3 regions of the Erythrobacter sp. SCSIO 43205 genome follow, and region 2 is predicted to be linked to each of the others. Evidence: predicted binding sites of a transcription regulator. Region 2 holds the regulator's gene; each other region holds the start of a gene.
What was found. The regulator LexA, encoded in region 2, represses DNA repair genes until DNA is damaged. The targets are predictions, from matches to a motif close to GTTCCNCNCTTGTTCT.
Positions count from the first base shown of each region.

Region 1: INR77_RS09295 (recA-like protein) is a predicted target of LexA. The motif match lies at 5,187-5,202, and genes of this name have one in related genera.
Region 3: recA (recombinase RecA) is a predicted target of LexA. The motif match lies at 4,898-4,913, and genes of this name have one in related genera.

Region 1 covers NZ_CP063202.1:1,963,658-1,970,661, forward strand. Annotated here, with positions in the region: gene prsK (XrtA/PEP-CTERM system histidine kinase PrsK) at 1-72, shown strand, start outside; gene prsR (PEP-CTERM-box response regulator transcription factor) at 72-1,436, shown strand; gene INR77_RS09275 (bile acid:sodium symporter family protein) at 1,477-2,454, shown strand; gene panB (3-methyl-2-oxobutanoate hydroxymethyltransferase) at 2,444-3,316, opposite strand; gene INR77_RS09285 (hypothetical protein) at 3,435-3,620, opposite strand; gene INR77_RS09290 (sodium-dependent transporter) at 3,736-5,136, shown strand; gene INR77_RS09295 (recA-like protein) at 5,238-6,119, shown strand; gene INR77_RS09300 (DNA polymerase Y family protein) at 6,013-7,004, shown strand, end outside.
Region 2 covers NZ_CP063202.1:2,194,108-2,201,111, reverse strand. Annotated here, with positions in the region: gene INR77_RS10385 (citrate synthase) at 1-979, opposite strand, end outside; gene gltX (glutamate--tRNA ligase) at 1,026-2,456, opposite strand; gene INR77_RS10375 (ComEC/Rec2 family competence protein) at 2,527-4,809, shown strand; gene lexA (transcriptional repressor LexA) at 4,839-5,540, opposite strand; gene INR77_RS10365 (molybdopterin molybdotransferase MoeA) at 5,746-6,951, opposite strand; gene moaC (cyclic pyranopterin monophosphate synthase MoaC) at 6,952-7,004, opposite strand, start outside.
Region 3 covers NZ_CP063202.1:2,418,237-2,425,240, forward strand. Annotated here, with positions in the region: gene INR77_RS11450 (cation:proton antiporter) at 1-721, shown strand, start outside; gene alaS (alanine--tRNA ligase) at 766-3,441, opposite strand; gene recA (recombinase RecA) at 3,721-4,776, opposite strand; gene INR77_RS11465 (PAS domain-containing sensor histidine kinase) at 4,938-7,004, opposite strand, start outside.

The sequences.
Region 1 (7,004 bases), 230 kb from region 2:
CTGCGCGGTGCCAATGCACCAGCACACACAATTTCTGACGAACAAACCCAAAGCAAGGAAGAGGCCGCCTGATGGCTGACAAAAAACCCGTTCTGCTCGTCGTTGAGGACGATGAAGGTCTGCAAGCGCAATTAAAATGGGCTTACGAGGACTTCGACGTCGTCATCGCAGGCGACCGTGACAGCGCGATTGCGGCGCTGCGCAGTGAGATGCCAGCGGTTGTCACACTCGACTTGGGCCTCCCGCCAGACCCCGATGGAACCACCGAAGGGTTCGCCGTACTCGATGCGATTATGGCGCTTAAACCCGACACCAAGGTTATCGTAGCCAGCGGGCACGGCGCGCGCGAAAGTGCGTTGCAGGCCATTGAGCGCGGGGCTTATGATTTCTACCAAAAGCCTGTTGATATTGAGCAGCTTGGCCTGATCGTTCGGCGCGCTTTCAACCTTCACAAAATCGAAGATGAAAACCGCCGCCTGGTTGCTCATGCGAGCGAGGACAAGACCGTTCTTGGACGCCTCATCACCGGCGCGCCGGAGATGGTAAAGGTCGCTCGCACGATTGAGCGGGTGGCTTCTACCAATGTGTCGGTCATGCTGCTTGGCGCGTCCGGCACGGGTAAGGAACTGCTCGCACAAGGGCTCCATGATGCAAGCAACCGCCGTGACAAGCCATTTGTTGCCATCAACTGCGCTGCGATCCCTGAAAACCTTCTCGAAAGTGAGCTTTTTGGCCACGAAAAAGGTGCGTTCACGGGGGCTGTGAAAACCACCGAAGGGAAGATCGAAAGCGCCAATGGAGGCACGCTGTTCCTCGACGAGGTGGGCGATATTCCTTTGCCCTTGCAGGTCAAACTCCTCCGTTTTCTTCAGGAACGCACCATCGAGCGGATTGGTGGGCGCAAAACCATCGCGGTCGACACCCGGATTGTATGCGCAACGCACCAGAACCTTGAGGCGATGATTACCGAAGGGACGTTTCGCGAAGATCTGTTCTATCGTTTGGCCGAGATTGTTGTTCGCATTCCGGGCCTTGCAGAGCGGCATGGCGACGCTGTCCTGCTTGGCAAAGCCTTCCTCAAACGCTTTGCTGCGGAAATGAACCCGGCGGTGACAGGCTTTGCTCCCGATGCCCTTCGCGCGATTGATGGCCATGATTGGCCGGGCAATGTGCGCGAGCTTGAAAACCGGGTGAAGCGCGCAGTCATCATGGCGGACGGCAAACTTGTTGCAGCAGCTGATCTCGACTTTGAAGGCGATGAGGATGAGGACGAGGAAGTCCTCAACCTCAAATCCGCCCGCGAACAATCTGATCGCCGCGTAATCCGCCATGCCCTCGCTCGCAGCGAAGGTAATATCTCCAGCACGGCGAAGCTGTTGGGGATCAGTCGTCCGACGCTTTACGATCTCCTCAAGCAATACGATTTGCAGGTTTAGGCTCGACAGCTGAGATTGATCAGGGCAGGGCGCGGCGGATATGCTGTCGCGCCTGTCCATTCTTGCCGATCCGATGATCGTGGTGCTGATCACCGCGACCCTTTTAGCGAGCGTGGTCCCAGCCGCAGGCGAGGCGAGAGGCATCGCTCAAAGTGTCTCTAACGTTGCAATTTTTCTTCTTTTTCTCGTCAACGGGATGCGCATTGCGCGCGGCGAAATTGCCAAAGGTCTTGCGAATTGGCGGTTCTTCGTGCCGCTTTTTGCCTGGGTGTTTGGGGCTATGGCGCTTATCGGCCTGGGCCTCTCGCACATTGCATCAGGGCTGCTTCCGCCGCTCGTGGCGCTTGGCTTTCTGTTTCTTGGAGCGCTGCCTTCAACGATCCAGTCCGCGACCTCTTACACCAGCCTTGCCGGGGGCAATGTCGCCTTGTCGGTAGTGGGCGCTGCGCTTATCAACATCGCCGGAGTTTTCATCACCGCCCCTTTGTTTGCCGCTTTGGCTGGCGGGGAAGCGGTGGATGTTGGCTCCGAAACCATCGTGCGCATCGGCACTATTCTCATCCTGCCCTTCGTAATCGGCCAAGCAGTGCAAGGGTGGACAATTAAGTGGCTAACGACACGGAAATCAGATGTCGCATGGCTTGACCGGATCGTCATCGGTATTGCCGTTTACGTCGCTTTTTCAGGGGCGGTGGAACAGGGGCTTGGCCAGATGTTTACTCTCCTTGGTTGGGCTGCTCTCATCGGCCTTGTCATGGTCTATCTCTGTGCGGCTTCCGGGGGCGCCTGGCTTACCGGAGGGCTTCTCAACATCGCCCGCGCCGACCGCATCGCTTTTCTGTTCGCCGGCGCGCAAAAAAGCGTCGCTATTGGTGCCCCGCTCGCCGCCATTTTGTTCGCGCCAGATGTCGCTGGCTTCGTGATCGCGCCGCTCTTGCTCTATCACCTCTTACAGCTGATAATCGCAGCGCCGCTCGCAAGCCTGCTAGCCCGAAATTCGAGCGTGCCTAGTCCTTAGGCTGATAAGTCTGCTCCTCAGTCGGGAACGTACGCGCCCGCACTTCCTCGGCATAATGCGCGACCGTTTTTTCGATAACGCTCGCAATATCCTCGTATTTTTTGACAAAGCGCGGCACGCGTTCAAACATTCCCAGCATATCTTCGGTCACCAACACTTGGCCATCACACTGATTGGACGCGCCGATGCCAATCGTGGGGCAGGAAAGGGCCTTGGTTGCCTTGATCGCGATCGGTTCAAGCACCCCTTCAAGAACAACCGCGAACGCGCCCGCCTTATCCAAAGCAATGGCATCACCGACGATCTTGTCCGCCTCTGAATCAGACCGCCCGCGGGCCATATAACCGCCCAGCACATTGACCGCTTGCGGCGTCAGGCCAACGTGACCCATCACTGGGATCCCGCGCGAATTGAGGAATTCGACCGTCTCTGCCATCGCCTCACCGCCTTCAAGCTTCACCGCAGCAGCGCCCGTCTGTTTCAGGAGATAAGAGGCGCTTTCAAAGGCTTGCTCTTTCGATGCCTCATAGGAGCCAAACGGCATATCAACGACGACGACCGAGTGATAGGAACCGCGCACCACTGCTGCACCGTGATTGGCCATCATCTCAAGCGTCACCGGAATAGTGGAGGGCAGGCCATAGATCACTTGAGCAAGCGAATCTCCAACCAAGAGCATATCGCAATGCGCGTCCAGCAATTGTGCCTGACGCGCGGTGTAGGCGGTCAGCATCACCAGCGGATCTTCGGTCACACCATCCTTTTTGCGCGCCCGGATGCGCGGCACGGTCAGCCGCTTCATCGGCTGCGGGGTGGGATTGGCTCGGCTTGTGCTCGTATCGAGCTTGAATGTTGTCGACATGGGGGCAGTCTCTAAACAGGCGAGTGAGAAAAGGCCAAATTTTATGCAGTCGAAGCTGCGATTGGTCTTTGTCGCAAGGCTTGCAAATTGACACGAGTGTCAAGTAAATCCGGCAAGATCAAGGGCGATAGTATCGAAGTTTCAAAGGCTTGATCTTTTCTGGGAATTTGGCACTTTTTTCAACTTTCTTACTCATGGTGATCTCGGCAAGAGGGAGGGCGCAGCCAGTGGGGAAGCTGATGCGCGTGGTGGAAAATGGCAATCGAACGCCTTGGTGGGGAGCCCCGCGCATAAATTCATCCATTGATAACCACACTGCGCCCCTTGGCTATGCGCCAGAATAATTGCAGAACACTGGCCGCATTCGAACAAAGAGCGCTCAAACAAAAGCGCTGCGGATAAAAGGGAACTTTCACACAATGGCAGCATCCAGCGTCGGGCACGAAAACTGGTCATCGCGCAGCGCCTTTATCCTTGCCGCTGTCGGTTCGGCAGTGGGTCTGGGCAATATGTGGCGCTTTCCCGCCGAAGCCGGCGAGAATGGCGGAGGCGCTTTCGTCCTGTTCTACATTTTCTGCGTGCTGCTGATCGGTTTGCCGGTGCTTTTGTCCGAGGTTTTGATCGGTCGCCATGGACAGGCCAATGCGCCTGAAAGCGTGCGCCGCGTCGCGCGCGATTCCAACGCGTCTGGGGGCTGGGGCGTTATCGGGTCCATTGGCGTGTTCGCCGCGTTTCTTATCCTCAGCTTCTACTGCGTCGTTGGTGGATGGGTGGTGTACTACATCGGTGTGTTCGCGGGCGATCTGTTCCAGACGGGCCTGACTGGCGGTGCGTTTGAAGGTCGCGCAGCGGAAGACATCGAGGGGCTTCTTCCGGGCTTGTTTGGCAATGGCGGTTTGATGGCGGGGCTCAACCTTGGGTTCCTTGCCGTCACCATGTTCTTTGTCGCGCGCGGGGTGTCGAGTGGGATCGAATGGGTGGCGGTCTATCTTATGCCACTGTTCTTTATGCTATTTCTTGGGATCACCATCTATGGCGCCTTCACTGGTAACTTCTCCGAGGCGGTTGCCTACCTGTTTACCTTCGATTTTTCCAAGCTCACCCCTGAGGTGATGCTGGCCGCGGTCGGACAGGCGTTCTTTTCATTGTCTCTGGGTGTGGCGGGGATGATGACTTATGGCGCCTATGCCAATCGCGACACCAATCTGGGCGAGACGTCTGGCATTATTGCAGGCGCGGATACCGCCGTTGCTCTGCTTGCAGGTTTGGCAATTTTCCCGATTGTTTTTGCCGCCGGATTGTCGGCAAGTGCGGGGCCGGGCCTTATGTTCCAATCTCTCCCGATTGCTTTTCAGGCGATGCCGTTTGGCTCGCTTATCGGCCTTGCTTTCTTCATCATGATCTTCTTCGCAGCGCTCACCAGCTCTGTTTCATTATTGGAAGCGCCAACGGCCTGGACGCACGAACGCTTCAAGATTACGCGTCCTTCGGCGACGATCATTGTCGGGCTTGGCGCGGCGATTCTGGGTGTGCTTTCGGCATTGTCATTTAATGATCTTGCCGAATTTTATCCGCTTGGGTTCATCCCACTTTTTGCTGAAACCAATTTCTTCGACACGCTCGACGGGGTGACGGCAAAGCTATTCATGCCGATTGGCGCCATCCTCACTTGCGTCTTTGTTGGTTGGGTCGCTGACGCGCGGCTTATTGACGATGAGAACGGCCTTGATGGGGCGTTGCACCTGTTGTGGCGCGTCTTGGTACGCTTTGTGTGCCCGACTGTACTCGCTGTGATCTTGGTTATGGGACTGCTCGCATAAGTTTTACCGAAATAGGGAGGAGTGCGCACTTGCGCTCCTCCTTCTTATATGGAACATAATGGGAACAAAGGGACTTTGCTTGAGTCTCTTCATGTGTTCCTATGACCCAATCGGCTTCTCCTTCTCGGCGCTGTGTGCCGCCCATTTCGCGCCTCTCTGGCGTAGATGTTGCTGCTTTATCGAAACAGCGCGAGGCGCGCTGGCGTCCGGGGCTTACCGATCAACCTTTGCATAGCGAGATTTTTGCCAGCGCGCGTGATGGCAGCGGGGCGGGATTGGCGCTTGCCCTGGCGCGCGATGCTCTAAGTTTTTCTGGGGCCGTGGCGGGGCAAGGTGAAGACGCGCTGGCTGAGGCAGAGGATTTGCGCCAGGTGCTCTGGGTGCAGGACAAACGCGCGGTTCAAATGAATGGGCGACCCTATCTCCACGGGCTGCCTGAGGACTGGCGCGAGCGGGTGATCTGTGTGGAGGCCAGCACGCCTGAGGATGCTCTGTTCGCGCTTGAAGAGGGGCTCAAATGCCGCGATCTGATGTGCGTGATCGGAGAGATTGCGGGCAATCCACGCGCGCTTGATTTCACCGCGTCACGGCGGCTGAGTTTGACAGCGGAAAAGCATGGGGTGGCGCTGTGGCTGGTGCGGTTGGAGGCGCAAGGCGATTTGTCTTCGGCGCGGATGCGGTGGCGCGCGCGGCCTGATGTATCTGAAACCCCGCGTTGGAACGCCGCAGCACCAGGCGAGCCCATGTGGCAGGCCGAATTGTTCCGCGCCCGCTCCCATGCGCCGGGGGAATGGAAGCTTGGGGCGAGGGATGGGCGATTGCGGGTGGAGCCAAAGCCTCAATCTCGCCCTCAACGTCCCTCGGAATACGCTCCCAATGTCACTCTTCCAAAACTCAACAGACCCCAAAAAGGATCGGCGCATTCTAGCGATTTGGTGCGCGCAACTTTCGGTCGATCGCTGGCGGCTGTCGCAAGGGGATAAGACGCGCGGGAGTGAGGGGGAGGGAGAACCTCCAACTGTTCTCATCACCGAAACCGCTCATGGACCGCGCATTGATGCTGTAAACGATGCTGGCCACGGCGTTGGCGCAAGGGTCGGCATGATGCTCGCCGATGCGCGTGCGCTTTACCCCGCGCTTGAAACCGCGCCTTCTGACCCGGCGGGCGATTTGGCATTGCTAGAGAAACTCGCCGTTTGGGCTCAGCGCTGGGGGCCATGGAGCGCGCTTGACCCGCCCGATGGCTTGCTCGTCGATGTGACGGCGGTCGCGCATCTGTTTGGGGGGGAGCGCAGGCTGCTCGCCGATGTAAACCAAGCCTTCGCCAAAAGGCATCTGCGAGTGCGCGCAGGCATCGCCCCCACCGCAGGCGCGGCTTGGGCACTGGCGCATTATGGCCCTCGCGGCAGCATCATCAATCCGCCTCAGGCTGGGGAGGATATGATGCGTCAGCTTGCTGATCTTCCCTCAGCCGCGCTTCGCCTTGATGCTGATGTGATTACCGTCCTGCGCCGTCTCGGCCTTAAACGCCTTGGCGACCTGGCGGATATTGCGCGCGGGGCCACAAGCCGCAAGGAAGCGGCCGCAAGAGACGCGCTGCACCGGCGTTTCAGGGGCAGGAAATCACCGTCCGCCAACCCGCTCACCCGATTGGATCAGCTGCTTGGCCGCGTGCCTGAACCGCTGCTCCCCGTGGTGCCTGAACAAATGCCGCTGGTGCAGCGCCGCTTGATGGAGCCTTTGCGCCATCGCTCGCTGCTCGATCAGGTGCTTGAGGATTTGGCGCAGGATATGGCACGCGAACTCGAAGCCAAAGGCAAGGGCGCAAGGCGGCTTGAGCTGGGAATGTGGCGGGTCGATGGAGAGGT
Region 2 (7,004 bases):
CCTCACGAAGTGTTTTCTGCATCACCGTCGCGCGCGGGTCATAGTTTTTGTAAACCCGGTGACCAAAGCCCATCAGACGGAACGGATCGTTCTTGTCCTTCGCACGCTCGATATAGTGCGGGATGCGGTCCGGTGTGCCGATTTCTTGCAGCATATTGAGAGCCGCTTCGTTGGCGCCACCGTGAGCAGGGCCCCAAAGGCAGGCGATGCCCGCTGCGATACACGCAAACGGGTTCGCGCCCGAAGAACCAGCCAAGCGCACCGTCGAGGTCGATGCGTTCTGCTCATGATCAGCGTGGAGGATGAAGATCCGGTCCATCGCCTTTTCGATTGCCGGGTGAACTTCATATTCTTCAGCCGGAACGCCAAAGGTCATGCGCAGGAAATTTCCTGTGTAAGACAATGAGTTATCTGGATAAAGGAAAGGCTGACCGACCGCATATTTATACGCCATCGCCGCAATAGTCGGCATCTTTGCAATCAGGCGGTGCGATGAAATTTTGCGGTGTTCTGGATCGGAGATGTCGGTGCTGTCATGGTAGAATGCCGAAAGCGCGCCCACTACGCCGCACATGATCGCCATGGGGTGCGCATCGCGGCGGAAACCACGGTAAAACGTCATCAACTGCTCATGCAGCATGGTGTGACGGGTGATGGTGTTTTCAAAGTTTGCAAGCTCGTCCGCTTTAGGCAGCTCGCCGTTAAGCAGCAGATAGCTCACTTCCATGAAGCTTGAATGTTCAGCAAGCTGACCGATGGGGTAGCCGCGATGAAGAAGGACGCCTTCCTGCCCGTCAATATAGGTCAGGGCACTTTCGCAGCTCGCCGTTGACTTATAACCGGGATCGAAGGTGAAGGCACCAGTTTCTCCGTAAAGCTTGCGGATATCGATTACGTCGGGCCCTGTGCTTCCTTTCAGCACGGGGAATTCGCTAGTCGCACCGCCAAGTCCGAGCGTCGCTTGCTTATCAGCCACCATGAGTCTCCTAGTCAGTCAATCTGTTGTCCTTGCTCGCTCGCGCCGTTCACGCCGCTTGCGCGTCGATGCGAGCCAAGGATTCGTCCCGTCCCAGAAGGACAAGCACGTCAAAAATTCCAGGCGAATTTGTCGTCCCAGTCAGAGCAGCACGCATTGGCTGCGCCAGCTTGCCAAATCCCAGATCCAGGTCCTCAGCGAGCGCCTTCGTAGTGGCTTCGAGAGTCTCCATTGTCCAGTCATTTTCTGCCGAAAATGCGTTAGAAATTAGTCGAAGACGCGCTCTGCCGTCGTCATCGAGAAATTTTGCTGCTTTCTCAGTCATCTCAAGCGGCAGTTTTGCAAAGAGAAACCCAGCGCTTTCAGCCAGTTCATCAAGGGTCTTAGCGCGCGGTTTAAGGACCGGCATGGCTTTTGTCAGAAGCTCTAAATCCGCATCATCTCCGATGCGTTTTGCAACAAGTGGTGCAAGCCGTGCATCATCAGCCTCGCGGATGTAATGGCCGTTCAGATTTTCGAGTTTCTTCAGGTCAAACCGCGAAGGGCTTTTGCCGATGCCAGCGATGTCGAACACTTCAATCGCCTCTTCGCGCGTGAATTCTTCTTTGTCGCCATGTGCCCAACCAAGCCGCAAGAGGTAATTAAACAAGGCCTCGGGAAGAATACCAAACTCGTCGCGATAGGTTTCTGCGCCCAAGGCCCCATGGCGCTTGGACAACTTGCCTCCGTCTTGCCCGTGGATCAGGGGTACGTGCGCATAGACCGGGTCTGGCCAACCGCCTTCGATCGCATCCATCGCGCGGTAAATCGGGAGTTGGCGGAAGGCATTATTCAAATGGTCATCGCCGCGGATTACATGGGTGACGCCCATGTCATGGTCATCGACCACGACTGCAAGCATATAGGTCGGCGTACCGTCGGCGCGAAGGATGATGTAATCGTCCAGTTCTTCATTCTTGACTGAAACCTCGCCTTGTACCTCGTCGGCAATCGTAGTTTCGCCCTCGGTCGGTGTCTTGAGGCGCACGGTGAATGGCGCTCCTTCCGGAGCCTCAGACGGATCACGATCACGCCAGCGACCGTCGTAGCGAAGCGGCTCTTTATTGGCGCGCTGCAGGGCACGCATTTCTTCAAGTTCTTCAGGCGTTGCAAAGCACTTGTAAGCATGGCCTGCCTCAAGCAATTGATTGGCGATTTCGGCATGACGCGCGGCGCGTGTCGACTGGAACACCGGCTCTTCGTCATAATCGAGGCCAAGCCAATCAAGGCCATCAAAGATGGCATCAATTGCCTCTTGCGTAGAACGCTTCTTATCGGTGTCTTCGATGCGCAGAAGCGCTTTTCCGCCGTGACGCCGCGCATAAAGCCAATTAAAAAGGGCCGTGCGTGCGCCGCCAATATGAAGAAAACCCGTCGGAGAGGGGGCAAACCGCGTTACAACTTGCGCTTTGCTTGCGCTTCTGTCTGTTTCGCTCACCATCGACTATCAATTCCTGTTCATTTGTCGCATACTACTGCTAGCCAACCCAAATGGGGAGGGGCGGTAATACATGGCCGATGCGCCAATCATTCCAATGGGAGACAGCCCGGCGGGCGAACCTGCCAGCGCGGGAACACCCCCCACTTCGCCTCCATCTGCTTCTGATGCAAAGCGTATGCCGCGCCTCTGGCAAAGGGGGGGCGGCTTGTCCAGCATTTGGAATGCGATTGCGGACAATCTCGAACAATTCCTGAGCCACGCAGGATTTGACCGGGCACCGTGGCTGGCAGTCATTTTTGCTTGCGGCATTCTAACCTGGTTCGGCCTTGACGCACCTTGGGCATGGGCCAGTGTGATCGGATTAAGCCTTATCATCGCTGGAATAGCTCTGGCTGCGTGGCGTGACAATGACCGGCGCGATCACCTGCGCACCGCAGTAATCGCTTGCGCTCTTGTGTTCGCAGCGGGTGTCTCGGTCGTCTGGTTCCGCTCTGAACTCGTAGGCGCAGCGGCGATAGAACGACCCAGCGTTGAGCGTGTTCAGGGCTATATCCTGTCGCGTGAAGATCAACCCTCGCAACAGCGTATTCGCCTTGTTCTTGCCGTGCGCGATGCGACAAGCGCGCAGAGCCGCAAGATCCGTGTGAATGTTCCGCTGGAGGAAGTGGAGCAAGCCAAGCTTCGCCACGGGTCCGGCGATTGGGCGAGCGTGCTTGTCGAAGGCGCGATTGTCAAAATGCGGGTAAGGCTGATGCCACCTGCAAGCCCGATGCTGCCGGGTTCTTATGACTTTGCCCGGGCTGCCTGGTTCAAGGGGCTCTCGGGCACTGGCAGCGTTATGGGCCCGATTGAGGTGGTGAAAGCAGGGGAAGGCGATGGCCTTGTTGCCCGGGCTCAGCGGTGGCTTTCTTCCCATGTCCGGGACAATGTGGGAGGCTCGGCCGGCACGATTGCCGCTGCTTTTGCAAGCGGTGATCGCGGAGCAATCTCAGAAAGCGACAGCGATGCCATGCGCGATGCCGGGCTCACCCATTTGCTTGCGATTAGCGGGCTTCATGTCAGTGCGGTCATTGCAGGGGCCTATTTGCTCGCGATCAAATTGCTTGCGCTGTCTCCCGGCCTTGCGCTTCGGGTTCGCTTGCCTGTCATTGCAGCCGGTGTTGGAGCGATTGCAGGGATCAGCTATACATTGCTGACCGGTGCGCAAGTTCCCACAGTGCGCGCTTGTGCCGCCGCCATGCTCGTATTGTTCGCACTGGCGACCGGGAGAGAGGCGCTGTCCCTCAGAATGGTCGCAATGGCAGCGGTTTTCGTCCTTTTTCTATGGCCAGAGAGCGTCGTGGGTCCCAGTTTTCAAATGAGCTTTGCTGCGGTTCTTGCCATTGTCGCCCTCCATTCCAGCGAGCCTGTAAAAGCGTTTATGGCCCCTAGAGAGGAGAGCTATCTGGCAAGGATCGGGCGCGGGGTTGCGATGCTTTTTGTAACTGGTCTGGTGATTGAAATTGCTCTTATGCCGATCGTTCTGTTCCATTTCCATCGGGCCGGATTGTATGGAGCGCTAGCCAATGTCTTTGCCATTCCGCTGGTGACGTTTGTATCCATGCCGCTAATCGCTCTGGGTCTGCTTTTTGATTGGATCGGTCTTGGTGCACCGTTCTGGTGGCTCACCGAGAAGTCACTCAATCTGCTTCTGGCAATTGCTCATTTCACATCAGCCCAGCCCGGCGCGGTGAAGCTGATGCCGCAGATGAGCGGTCTTGCCATCGCCCTGTTTGTTATCGGCGGCCTTTGGCTTGCCTTGTGGTCGGGCAGGGCGCGTTTGTTTGGCTTCGTACCTGCTGCGATTGCCACTTTCCTTCTTCTTGCAACGCCCATCCCCGATGTTTTGATCGGAAGAGATGGGCGTCACGTTGGCATTACCATAACTGATGAGCATGGTGATCGCCGCTTGCTTTCTCTGCGTGACAGCCGCTCATCCTATTCGCGCGACAACCTGCTTGAATTGTCTAGCGTCACGAGTGAGCCGATCCCGCTTGCGCAGTGGGAGGGGGCGAGGTGCTCACCTGAGTTCTGCACTATCGTTTTAGAACGCGGTGGACGGAATTGGACGCTTCTGCTTGCTCGCAACCGCGAGATGATCGAAGAGCGCGCGCTTGCCGCTGCGTGCGAGCAAGCCGACATCGTTGTTGCCGATCGCTTCTTACCGCGTTCTTGCTCGCCTCGATGGCTTAAGGCCGATCGCCGGTTCCTCCAGCAAAGCGGAGGGCTGGCGCTAGACCTTGCGAATGAACGCATCACCACCGTCGCTGCATCACAAGGCGAGCATGGATGGTGGCGCGCCGGGGAAGGGTAAGAGTTACCGCCCCCCGTGCGCCACACCGATCAATGATAACGCCGCAAAAGTCCTGCAAGCTTACCCTGAACCTCAACCTCATCGGGGCCATAGACCTGCGGGTCATAGCTTGCGTTGGCAGGGTCGAGGCGCACCAGTCCCCCATCCTTGTGGAGATACTTGAGCGTCGCCTCCTCGCCGCGCACCAACGCCACGACAATTTCCCCATCGCGAGCAGTGTTCGTCCGGCGGACAAGCGCAAAGTCCCCATCGAAGATGCCAGCTTCGATCATCGAATCGCCAGAGACTTCGAGCGCATAATGCTCTCCCGGTCCAAGCAGGGCCGCTGGCACAGGAAGCGAGCTTTGGCCTTCAAGCGCTTCGATTGGAGCACCGGCCGCGATCCTGCCGTGGAGCGGGATGTCGATCACGTCATTGGCCGGTTCCGGAGCCGCTTTAGGAGCAGCACCAGCGCCAATAACCGTGTCATTGGCCGCCGCAGAAACCGAAGGCGCAGCGCGCGGAATAGGCGTTGAATCTTCGGGGTTCTTGATCACTTCCAAAGCGCGCGCCCGATTGGGCAGACGCCGGATAAAGCCGCGCTCTTCAAGAGCGGAGATCAAGCGGTGGACACCCGATTTGCTTTTCAAATCGAGCGCTTCTTTCATTTCTTCAAAACTGGGCGAAATTCCGGTTTCTTCCAGCCGCTGCTGAATGAAACGAATCAGTTCGTGTTGCTTTGCCGTAAGCATGGGCAAACTCCATCAGCCGCACTCTCGCGTGACAGCACAGCCGCCTTGAGCTGCACCGACACAGTGCCAAATTCGCGCATTCCCAGAGGCACCGAACGCAGAAGCGGAACAGGTGCGATACAGAACACTAACCGTTCGACCGATATGGCGAACGAATGAGGAACGAATAGGCAACTTGATTCGGCAAGTCAAGCGCGTGAGGTGACTAAACGCCCGCAAAACCGCCGTTTTGGAGGCTATACACAGTGATTGGCTCGCCTATTGCCACTTCAGGTGCATTTGGTTCGCGTTCGACCAAGCAATTGGAGATAGCCAGCGAACCAAGCGCACTTGAGTCCTGGGATGCTGCACTCACTACTTTCTCGCCATCGCTGATCGCGCGCACAAACTCGCGGCGCGGCCCGCCAGCGGGGAAGGCCTCCCCGGCAACGCGCGTTTGGGGCGAGGGCAAGGGCGCTTCGATCCCCATCGACGCGCGCATCAAGGGTAGGGCAAAGAGGTAGGCGGTCACAAAACTTGAAACCGGATTGCCCGGCAGACCCAGAACAATTTGGTGGCGGCCTTCGGCCTCGCGGGTGGCAACCATCAAAGGCTTGCCCGGCTTGATCGCTACCTTCCAGAACGCGATCTCGCAGCCCCATTCCCGAAGGGCATCTTGCACAAGATCGTGGTCGCCCACCGACGCACCGCCAGAGGTGATGAGGATGTCGCAGTCACTTGCGCGCCCTAAGGCATTCGCCATTGCGCCCATGTCGTCGGCAACCGGACCGATCCGCTCAACTGTGCCCACTAGCGGCGTGAGCATGGCGGCGATCATCGTGCCATTGCTCGCGGGGATTTGGTCATCGCGGACGTGCGCAGGGTCGCTTGCAAGTTCGTCCCCGCTATCAAGCACTGCCACTTTGGGACGCTTGGCAACCGGCACTGTCGCATGGCCGCCAGCGATAGCGAGCGCGATTTGACCGGGGCCAAGCACAGCGCCCTCGCCGAGCAAAGTATCACCCTTGCAATAATCAAAGCCTTGGCGGCGGATGTGGCGTCCCGCCTCGGGAGTGGCATCGGCGCTCAAGCGGTCGCCGTTGCGCACGGCGTTTTCCTGGATCAGAACACTCTCACCGCCCGCTGGCATATGCGCGCCAGTGGATATGCGCACGGCTTCGCCCGGACCCAAAGCGCCGCCAAACGGTGCTCCGGCACGGCTTTCTCCGACAATGCGCCACGGCCCATCGCCCGCAATCGCATAACCATCCATCGCAGATAGATCAGCGGGCGGCTGTGTGCGGGCAGCGTTAACATTGCCTGCCAGAACGCGTCCCAAAGCACCTTCTACCGCGACCTGCTCGCTTGCCATCTTTGGCGCGAGCGCGAGCAGCTGCGCCTGTGCCTCGGCTAGGTCGAGCCAGCTGGCCACTTAGTCTTCCGCCTTCCAAGTGCCCGATTTGCCGCCGCGTTTCTCGATAAGAC
Region 3 (7,004 bases), 220 kb from region 2:
CCCCTCTGAAACCACTTTGATTGTTCTTGCCGCTGCAACCAGCGCTTTGGTGATCGACACTGAAACTGCACAATTCTGGCAGATCGTCACCGCACTCGGCCTAACGGTCACACCGCTGCTGGCAAAGCTTGGCCGGGTGATTGCGCGGCGCATAGAGCTCGCGCCGGAATTGCCCGAAGAGGATTCAGAAGAGGCGCGCACCATCATCATCGGTGGGGGGCGCGTGGGGCGCTTGGTCGCCGATATGATGACAAAGCACGACCAACCCTATGTCATCCTCGACAGTGACCCCGATCTGATCGACGATGCAAAGCGCAATGGATACCGCGCCACATTCGGCGATGCCGCGCGCGGAGATTCGCTCACCCGCCTGGGGGTCGAAACCGCGCCTTCCGTGGTCCTGACCATGGACGAGCCCGTGCTAGCGCAGCGATTGGTGGGCAAATTGCGCAAAGAGCACCCCGACCTACTGATCGTATCGCGCGCCCGCGACACCGATCACGCCGCGCAATTGTACCGCGCAGGGGCGAGCCACGCCGTACCCGAAACGCTCGAAAGCTCGTTGCAACTGTCCGAGGCGGTACTGGTCGATATTGGCGTAGCTATGGGGCCGGTCATCGCCTCAATCCACGAAAAGCGCGACGAATTTCGTGAGCGTCTGGAGATTGACGGCGGGTTGAAACAGCCGCCAAAGCTCCGGACATCGACGAGCGAAGGCTAATTTCTGGCGAGCCGATGCTGCGCACGCTCGTGCCGGGGCAATGCTTACTGGCTCAAGAGCGCTTTAACCGCAGCGATTGCTTCGCTTGCCTTTGAACCATCTGGTCCGCCGCCCTGCGCCATATCCGGACGTCCACCGCCGCCCTTGCCGCCAAGCGCTTCAACACCTGCGCGCACCAGATCAACCGCGCTGAACCGATCCGTCAGATCATCGGTTACCGCTGCTGCAATGCTGGCCTTGCCGTCGTTCACCGCGACAATCGCTGCGACACCTGATCCGAGGCGTTGTTTAGTTTCGTCAAGCAGAGGGCGCAGCTCTTTTGGGTTCAATCCCTCAAGAACCTGCCCGCTGAACGCAATGCCGCCGACCTCTTCATCGGCAGGCCCTGCGTCGGTGCCACCTGTGCCTCCGCCGCCAAGCGCGAGCGCTTTCTTGGCCTCAGCCAGCTCTTTTTCAAGCCGCTTGCGTTCATCCATCAGCGCGCTGATCCGGGCTGGCACCTCTTCGGGTGTCGCTTTGATCACGCTCGCTGCCGTCTTCAACGCTTCTTCACGGTTGACCAGCCACTTGCGTGCTGCATCGCCAGTGAGAGCTTCAATCCGGCGCACGCCAGAAGACACAGCGCTTTCCGAAATGATGCGGAACAGGCCGATGTCGCCAGTCGCGTTGACGTGGGTCCCGCCGCACAGTTCGACAGAATAATTGCGTCCCTCGCCTGCCCCCGGACTTTTGGAGACGCGCCCCATTGAGAGAACGCGCACTTCATCGCCATATTTCTCGCCAAACAGCGCAAGAGCGCCCGCCTCGACCGCATCATCCGGGCTCATTAGCCGCGTTGCCACAGGTTCATTGGCGAGGATTTCGGCGTTTACCTCGGCCTCAATCGCAGCGATGTCTTCGCTCGACAAAGCCTTGGGGTGGGAGAAATCGAAGCGCAGCCGGTCATCTGCGACAAGCGAGCCTTTCTGGGTCACATGATCGCCAAGCTGACCGCGCAATGCGGCGTGCACGAGGTGCGTTGCTGAGTGATTGGCGCGAATCTGATTGCGGCGCGATGCGTCCACATCGAGTTGCACATTATCGCCCACTTTTACCTGCCCTGCGGTGATCGTGGCGTGGTGTGCGTGGAGCCGGCCCAATGGCTTGCTGGTGTCTGTGATATTTGCCGCAAGGCCTTCGGGCGTACTGATCGTGCCAGTGTCACCTGTCTGCCCGCCGCTCTCACCATAGAACGGAGTTTGATTGGTGAGGATCACGACCTCATCGCCTGCAGAAGCGTTTTCAACTTCGGCGCCGTCTTTGACAATGGCGACCACCGTGCCCTCGCCCGATGTCGCGGCGTAACCAGTGAATTCGCTTGCGCCCTCGCGCTCGGCAATGTCGAACCAGATTTCGTCCGATGCCGCCTCGCCAGATCCCTTCCACGCAGCGCGGGCCGCCTCTTTCTGGCGAGTCATCGCAGCATCGAAGCCATCCCTATCGACCGCGATACCGCGCGCCCTAAGGGCGTCTTCGGTTAAATCGTAAGGGAAGCCGTAGGTGTCATAGAGTTTGAACGCGGTTTCACCGTCAAGCTTACCCCCCTCGCCCATATCGCCAGTCGCTTCGTCCAGGAGTTTCAGACCCTTATCGAGGGTGCGACGGAATTGTGTTTCTTCGCGCAGCAGCACTTCTTCGATGAGCGCCTGGCCGCGCTGGAGTTCAGGATAGGCCTGTCCCATCTCGGTAACCAGAGAAGGCACAAGGCGATGCATCAAAGGCTCGCTTGCGCCAAGAAGGTGCGCATGACGCATTGCGCGGCGCATAATGCGGCGAAGAACATATCCACGCCCTTCATTGGATGGCAGCACGCCATCGGCCATCAGGAATGAAGTCGAACGCAGGTGGTCGGCGATCACGCGGTGCGAGGCCTGGCTGTCGCCGGTTGCTTCAACGCCGGTAAGACCCTCCGACGCCGCGATCAGGGCCTTGAACGTGTCGGTGTCGTAGTTGTCATGAACCCCTTGCATGACTGCCGCGATCCGCTCCAATCCCATGCCAGTGTCGATCGAGGGGCTTGGCAAGTCCTTGCGCGTGCCATCCGCCTGCTGGTCGAACTGCATGAAAACAAGGTTCCAGATTTCGATGAAACGATCACCGTCTTCATCCGGGCTTCCGGGAGGACCACCGGGAATATGCTCGCCGTGGTCGTAGAAAATCTCAGAGCACGGCCCGCATGGTCCGGTTTCGCCCATCGACCAGAAGTTGTCATTGGTCGCAATGCGAATGATCCGGTCTTCGGGAAGGCCAGCAATCTTGCGCCAAAGGTCGAACGCTTCATCATCTGTGTGATAAACTGTGACAAGAAGCTTTTCAGCGGGCAGACCCCAGACCTTGGTCAACAGGTTCCAGGCATTGTGGATCGCTTGCTCTTTGAAATAATCGCCAAACGAGAAGTTGCCGAGCATTTCAAAAAAGGTGTGGTGACGGGCGGTATAGCCGACATTGTCGAGGTCATTGTGTTTGCCGCCGGCGCGCACGCATTTTTGCGATGACGTCGCGCATGGTCCCGGAGGCGTTTCCAATCCGGTGAACACATTTTTGAACGGCACCATGCCAGCGTTCACGAACATGAGCGTTGGGTCATTATACGGCACAAGCGGCGCGCTTGGCACAGCCACGTGGCCCTCGCCTGCAAAGAAGTCCAAGAAGGATCGACGAATATCGTTTGTTGCAGTCATACCTGAATTCGAGCTTGTTTACGTTATGAGGCGTGCAGGTAAGCTATGGTGCACCCGGCGACAAGCTAAAGAACTCTATTAGTTTCGATCACAGTGTCCGTCCGACCAAGCTGACCGTTACGCAAGCCCTGCTTACCAACGAAAAACCGGCGCTGAACCAAGCGGCCATAAAGGCGGCTGGCTGAGCGCCGGTGTTCCGTTTCTCCGGGCGGCGCGACGGTTTCCACCGCGCACTTGGCATACTCAGGATTTTGAGCGCCCGCTTAAGGTAGCGATGACTTACTCCGCGTCCGGGCCAGTCATCATCTCCTCGGCGACCTCATCGGTTTTACCGCGAATGGCGGCTTCCAACTTGTCGCAAACTTCCGGGTTTTCTTTCAGGTAAACCTTCGCGTTCTCGCGGCCCTGGCCGATACGAATGCTGTCATAGGAATACCAACTGCCCGATTTTTCAACCACGCCGGCTTTCACGCCGAGGTCAAGGATCTCGCCAATCTTGGAGATGCCCTCTCCATACATGATGTCGAATTCCACCTGTTTGAAGGGCGGCGCAACTTTGTTTTTGACCACTTTGACGCGGGTCGAGTTGCCGATCACCTCATCGCGATCCTTGATCTGACCGGTGCGGCGGATGTCGAGACGAACCGAGGCGTAGAACTTGAGCGCATTGCCGCCCGTCGTCGTCTCAGGGTTGCCGTACATCACGCCGATTTTCATGCGCAATTGGTTGATGAAGATCACCATGCACTTGGAACGGTTGATCGAACCGGTGAGCTTGCGCAGCGACTGGGACATAAGCCGCGCTTGAAGGCCGACGTGGCTGTCGCCCATTTCACCTTCGATTTCGGCGCGTGGGACAAGCGCTGCGACCGAATCGACCACCAAAACATCAATCGCATTCGAACGAACGAGAGTGTCAGTGATTTCGAGAGCCTGTTCGCCAGTGTCAGGCTGCGAGACGATCAGTTCGTCAATATCAACGCCCAGCTTCTTGGCATAGACAGGGTCAAGCGCGTGCTCAGCATCAACGAAAGCCGCCGTACCGCCCGCTTTCTGAGCCTCGGCGATGCAGTGCAATGCGAGCGTCGTCTTGCCCGAACTTTCCGGGCCATAGACCTCAATCACGCGCCCCTTTGGAAGGCCGCCAATGCCAAGCGCAATGTCAAGGCCGAGCGAGCCGGTTGAAATCGATTCCACCTGCATCGCCTCTTTCGAGCCGAGCTTCATCGCCGAGCCTTTACCAAAGGCGCGATCAATCTGTTGGAGAGCAGCGTCCAGCGCTTTTTGACGGTCCACGTCTTTTTCCTTGTCTACGAGCTTAAGTTGGGTAGCCATCGCACGCACTCCTTCGCTTGCAAAGGTCCGATTAAGCACTTTTAACCAGACCTAAGGGAAAGCCCTCTTGCCGCCCCTTTGCTTCGTCGTGTTGGAATGCTTGTACCCACTTTGTTCCATTAGAACAAGGGGGGGACAAAAATTTTTGCAAGGACGCCGTTTTATTCGCCCTCTTCAGCGTCCTCACCTGCGCGCGCCTCTTGCATCACAAGCGCGACTTTATCGGTGATCGCGGCGACGCTGAAGGGTTTGGGAAGAAAGTGCATTTTGGGAATATCAATGTCTTTGCGAAGCGCCTCTTCAGCATAGCCTGACATGAACAGGACAGGGATTTCGGGATGCTTTTCGCGGATCGCGCGCACCATTGCTGGGCCATCCATTCCGGGCATGACGACGTCGCTCACCACAATATCGAAGTCCGAGTCGGGCGCTTCCATCGCCTCAAGCCCGTCCTCGCCGTCCGAACAGGCAGTAATCTGGTATCCTGCGCGCGACAAAGCCCGTTCGGCGACGGCGCGCACCATATCCTCGTCCTCAACCAGCAAAACCTTGCCCCCGGCCGACCAATCCGAGGACGCTTCTGGTGCAGGCGCTTTGCGACGCTGGGGCGCTTCGCCAGCGTGCACGGGCAAATAGATCGTGAAGCGCGCGCCGATGGGATTGCCCGATGCGCCTGTCGCATTATCCGCAAAGATATAGCCACCCGACTGTTTGACGATCCCGTAAACGGTCGAAAGGCCAAGTCCGGTGCCCTTCCCCTGCTCCTTGGTGGTGAAGAAGGGTTCAAACAGTTTGGGCAGCACTTTAGGCGGGATGCCGCCGCCATTATCCTGCACGATAAGGACAGTGTAATCAGCAGCGGGCAGTATCTCAGAGCCAAGTTTCACCACTTCGTGCGACTTGACTGACCGGGTGAGCAGCGAGATGCGTCCTTTCACCTTTTCCTGCCGCGTGCGCCCATGCGCGCCATTCATATTGATCGCATCGCGCGCATTGACAGCAAGGTTCATGATCACCTGCTCAAGCTGCTGTGGATCGGCACGCACGGGGCCAAGGTTGCGGTCATGCTGGACGAAATAGTCGATCTTTTCGCCAACGAGCCGTTTGATAAGCGGACCGACTTCGCTGATCACATCGGGCAGTTGCAGGATTTCCGGGCGCAGCGTTTGCTGGCGCGAGAAGGCGAGCAATTGCCGCGTCAAAGAGGCTGCACGGTTGGAGTTGGCACGGATCTGCTGAATGTCGTCATAGTCGCTGTCGCCGGGCGTATGACGAAGGAGCATGAGGTCGCAGGTGCCGATGATCGCGGTAAGCACATTGTTGAAATCGTGCGCAACCCCGCCGGCAAGCTGGCCCACCGCCTGCATCTTGGTTGCCTGTGCCACCTGGCGTTTAAGCTGCGTTTCCTCAGATGAATCGGCAAGGCTAAGGAGCACTGCCGCCTCACCAAGGCCGCGCACTCCGACCAGACCCATTGAAACGGGTTCATCGGGCGCTGTCGCGAGACGCACCGCCATATCGCCTCTGTTCGCAGGCCCCCTGCCATAGCGGCGCACCGCGTCGGAAAGTGCAGCTTTATCCTCACGCACGACGAGGTCAGTGGGAAAGGAAGGTAGCTGGCCGTCCGCTCGCCCGACTGAACGCAGAAAAGCGTCATTTCCGAACAGGAACCGCCCGTCGCGGTCAGTCATCGCCAGTCCCAGAGGGAGCTGTGCGAGCAGCGCTTCAAGCTGAGCCACGCCTGCCTGTGCCGATCCGTCCCAGCTGCCGCCCACACCTACACCGCTGTCAACAAGCAGCATCAGCGTTGTGCCCTCGTCTGGGCCCGGCGCGGCGCCCGCTTGCCCGACTTCTGAAAGAGGGACATCGATCAGCGTTTGCGGCGTGCCATTGCGACCCTCGCGCGCGAAGAAGATGCGTTCACGCTCGTCAGCGCGAAGGAAGGAGACAAAAGGCTGACCAACAAGCGTTGCCGCCGGGTCGCCTACCGCTCTTTCGGCAAAGCCAGCTGCCACGGAGCGGATCGTGCCGTCTGGCGCGGTGATTGCCGCCTCTATACCGGCGCGGCTGAGCATTGCAGCGAACGGGCCGGAGAGGTCCATCTGCACCGCTTCGCTGGTCGAGGCAATGGTGATGGGGCTAAGCCGCCAGATGAGATGATCTTCGCCGCGACCTGCGCGCCTGACTGACACCTCCCAACATCGTTGAGCGAGATCCTCAAACTCTTC